Regions from separate parts of the Lysinibacillus sp. BNK-21 genome, predicted to be linked through region 1. Evidence: riboswitches for the same ligand, from Rfam matches in the RefSeq annotation. Region 1 holds a riboswitch; the other holds the start of a gene.
What was found. Region 1 has a riboswitch for S-adenosylmethionine ahead of metA (homoserine O-acetyltransferase MetA). Riboswitches for the same ligand answer to the same signal wherever they lie in the genome.
Positions count from the first base shown of each region.

Region 1 (2,206 bases):
GTTCAACCAGTTAGAGAATAATAGATGCGTATGGGCACGCCATGTATTCATCGGCACTTGTGTCGGATCGTCATTCGGGAAGTAGTTTACAGGAACGGCGATATCTATGCCCTTCGCCACATCGCGACTGTATTCATCGGCTAGCGTTGTCGCATCATACTCTAGATGCCCCGTAATCATAATATTTTTATTATCTTTTGATTGTACAATAAATACCCCAGCATCCTCTGAATAGGATAATAATCGTAGATCTGGATGATTGCGAACCTCGTCAATCGAAACAGATGTATAGCGTGAATGAGGTGCAGTAAATAAATCACTAAAGCCACGTACCAAATCTACAGTTAAATCTGTAATCACATGGGAATAGACGCCTGAGCATTTAGCAGAAAGCTCAACCTTCCCAATGCCATAATGATGATACAATGCAGCCTGTGCCCCCCAACATATATGTAGCACGGATGTCACATTCTTTTTAGACCAATCCATAATTTCTGAAATTTCCTGCCAATAGTTGACCTCTTCAAAAGCCATTTTTTCTACTGGCGCACCAGTTATAATCATACCATCATAGCGTCGGTGTCGAATCTGATTGAACGTTGTGTAGAAAAGCTGCAAATGGGATTTACTCACATTTTTAGACTCGTGTGTGGCTGTATTCAAAAAGGTAATATTGACTTGTAATGGTGTATTCCCCAATAAACGTAATAATTGGAGCTCTGTTTTTTCTTTTTCAGGCATTAAATTTAATATTAATATATTTAATGGACGGATTTGCTGTGTTTTCGCACGATCTTCTTCCATGACGAAGATTTTTTCCTCACGTAAATGTTCTCCAGCTGGTAAATTTTTCGGAATATTAATTGGCATCTTGCTTTCCCCTCTCTATAATCACTCTCTTTTAGCAAATCTTGCTTGCGTAGGATGCAACGAAATTAAAAAATCCTCCTCATTCCATACGAGATAGAATGAGAAGGATTTTTTTCACGTCCACTCTTATCTCTCAAAGGAAAAAATCCTTTGCTGGAATTAGCACCTTTCTAACGATTGTTAGAGGTTGCTGAAGCGTCATCGGGCCAAATCCCTCAGCTTCTCTTGATAAGATTATTTAATTATCTTGAATTGTAACATGAACTTGTTAGAATATCAATAATTCATAGAATATTTTGTGATTCACGCGCATGTTTCTTGGTCATTTGATGTACACTAAGCTTGCTATCTGTGGGGTTTCTACATTTAAAATTTATGGTAAACATGCCGTAATTATGTTACCATATACTTTTAGTAAGAGAGAGGAACGTGAATAGTTTGATTAAAATTGAATTTCCAAAACCAGATCTAGTAATCCGTCAACGTGAACAAGATTTAAAACCAGGTGATGTGCCGATCACACCTTACTTTGGTTTTATTGACTTCCATAAAATCACACGTGATAAAGGCGGCATTTTCTTATTCTATAATGACAAGAATGAGCTATTGTTTGTTGGGAAAGCACGTAAAATTCGTCAACGTATTAAAAAACATTTCGAGGATAATGTATCTCCGATGAAAAACCATCGTGATGAAGTGTTCAAAATTGAAGTCTATGAAGTAGAAGATCCAATGGAACGTGAAATTTACGAAACATATGCGATTAATACTTTCCGCTCTAAATATAACGTAGACAAAGTCTTTTATTAGGCATCACGTAAAGAAACCGAAATCTCATCTAAAGGGATTTCGGTTTCTTTTATCACATAATGGTCATACGATCAATTGGCGTACTCTGACCGTTTATTCGCAAATCAATGGTATCCAGCTCAGGATTCTTGACGGTGATTTTAAAAACATAGGGTTGTGCCTCTTTCCTTTGCTCGCTGCCTTCTTCTAACTGGATAATAAGCCTATTTCCCTCAGCTGTAATACTTGCCAATACATTCCCTTTTGAATAATAAACAAGGTAATATGGAGCATCCTTTTCATGCAATAGTTGTATTCTGTCATTAGAAACGATATTTTTTTGAACATTATCTGGGACAACCGTTAGCTCATGAATCGTTGGTGGATCGGTAGGTGGTGTAGCATTACAGGCTCCTAGCATTAGTAGGCTTATTAAACCTAGCAACACGAATTTTTTCAAGTAACTCCCCTTCCTTATACGACTATTCTAAGAAAAAAGCTTTACGCTCCTTAGCAATCCAGTCTTCTAACTCCTGATCATCACGTT
Region 1 covers NZ_JBLQTS010000001.1:2,025,137-2,027,342, reverse strand. The annotation lists gene metA (homoserine O-acetyltransferase MetA) at 1-870, opposite strand, end outside; SAM riboswitch class I at 994-1,105, opposite strand; gene ACMGGO_RS10325 (nucleotide excision repair endonuclease) at 1,309-1,680, shown strand; gene ACMGGO_RS10320 (hypothetical protein) at 1,733-2,119, opposite strand; gene ACMGGO_RS10315 (TrmB family transcriptional regulator) at 2,142-2,206, opposite strand, start outside.

Region 2 (2,206 bases), 1.9 Mb from region 1:
TCAAAAAAAGAAATGGACAAACATAAAAGTCGGTATACGCTATACCGACTTTTAAGTTATGGCAAAATAGCAAATGAGCGCACAGGGAAGCCAGATGCTTTTTCTGGCTTAGGTACGATATTGAAGATGATAGCGCCTTTCGCAGGTAGCTTGTCCAAATTCGTCATTAGCTCAATTTGATAGGTGTCTTGGTCAAGTACAAAATATTCGCCATCTAGCTTGCCATTTTTACGAAAATCAGCAGCAGAGTCCGTATCGAAAGTTTCATGACCAATTGCGCTTACCTTGCGTTCTTTTAGTAAAAACTGTAAAGCTTCTAAACCCCAGCCAGGGATATGGTTATGTCCATCTGCATCCTTATTACTGAAAGCCTCTTTATCTGGCCAGCGCTTACTCCAATCTGTGCGTAATGCTACAAATGTTCCTGCTTCAATTTCTCCATGCTTGTCCTCAAAATCAAGAATATCTTCAACACTTAATGAAAAATCATGGTTGCTCGCAGCCTCTTGTGATTTATCAATAACAACAAGGGGAAGAACAAGCTCTTTTAGTTCTAATTCTTCTAAGTAGCGAGTATCTCGCACAAAATGAATGGGTGGGTCGATATGTGTGCCATATTGACCAGGGAACGTGAATTGTTGAGCGAAGAAACCGTCCTTATGAGAAAATAACGTTTCAAATTTAGCGTCCTCAAACATAAAAAAATGTGGTGAATTAGGGCCGAATGTATGTGTTAAGTCAACCCACTGTTTCGATTTTAATAATTGCAATGCTTGTAAAAGTTCATTAGACATCGATTTCCCTGCTTTCTGTAAAAATAGTTGTAAATAAAAAGGAGTCCCCTAATAGAAGAGGACTCCTGCTGCAACAACGGTAGTTCTTCTTCTCATCTTCAAGGCTGATCATTTTGCCAATTGGAATTAGCACCATACTGTTAGCTGGTTGCTGAGACTTCATCGGGCCAATCCCTCCGTCTCTCTTGATAAGAAAAGTAATATAAGAATTTTCAGAAATAACAATACAAACACTTTAGCATAGTTTTTTATAGTTTACAAGTTCACTAGGAATTTTCACCAATTCAAATTTAAGGTGACTCCACAACAATCATTATCAATAAGACGTATTCTAAAACTGTCTGGTGTATAGTTTGTTTCAAATTTCATCGTAATGCCTGTTGATGTGATTAATTTTTCAACCTCTGTTTTATTTGAAAGTTGAGCAGCATTCATTAAATCATGTGCGAATTGTTGGGAGCTATCTATTTTATCCGTAAGTAATTGGGCTTGCTGCATCATTGCCTTTATCCGTGATGCTGAAGCTTTTAATTTGTGTGTATCGACAGGTGGAAAAGGATTATTGGTCGGCATTGCTAGATGTTGCGAAAAGGGTCTAATGGCAAAATGATTAGCGATAGGCGATGTTGGATAATGATAGGGATGCACAAAATACGGATAAGGATTGTAATACAAGGTCATTCCTCCTATCCTATAACTGATATCCTATCTTATGTAGCAAAACGGCTTTCGGTGTTATTAGCAGTGCAATGTTTGTCCTAATCATTGAAAAAGGAAGCTAAAGTAAGCTTCCTTTTAGCCAAGTACATTTAAGACATCATCAATTTTTTTACTATGTGATAAAATGCCATAATTCATCCATGTTAAAAAGTCTACTTCATAGACACAGTTGCTTTTAACGGCAGCTAGGTTTTTCCAAGTAGGAGTTTTTAAAATAGCACGTTCCTCATTTTCATAAATGGAATGTTGTTTATCAAAGGTAATAAATAAATGATCAGCATCTAATTGCAACAATTGAGCAAATGTCAGTTGTGCTTTACGTTGATTGTGCGGAATACTCCATACTAGTGAATGTGGCATTAAACCTAAGTCACGATATAAAATGGGGCCCGTATAGCCACATTCAGGACCCGCATATAGAGTAATGCCAATGGCTGAAATACGGAGAAATGCTACACTTTGCCCATAAACAGATTTGCTAAGAATTCCTTTTGCTTGTTGTACTTTATCTTCATATTGTAGGATTACGTCTTGCATCAAGGAGGTTTTTCCTGTTAGATCTGCAATTTTAAATAAAGTAGATTGCCAATTCTCTCCAGGGTGTGAAAGATGGCAGACGGGGGCTACTTCATCTAAGTGCTGAAAGGATTCCCAACGCTCTACACCAGAATCTAACATAATTAAAGTTGGCT
Region 2 covers NZ_JBLQTS010000001.1:105,781-107,986, forward strand. The annotation lists gene ACMGGO_RS00520 (DedA family protein) at 1-26, shown strand, start outside; gene ACMGGO_RS00525 (cyclase family protein) at 57-794, opposite strand; SAM riboswitch class I at 884-989, opposite strand; gene ACMGGO_RS00530 (hypothetical protein) at 1,071-1,469, opposite strand; gene ACMGGO_RS00535 (AraC family transcriptional regulator) at 1,590-2,206, opposite strand, start outside.
Region 2: it holds a riboswitch for S-adenosylmethionine, as region 1 does, so the genes downstream of both, ACMGGO_RS00525 (cyclase family protein) here and metA (homoserine O-acetyltransferase MetA) in region 1, are expected to answer to the same signal.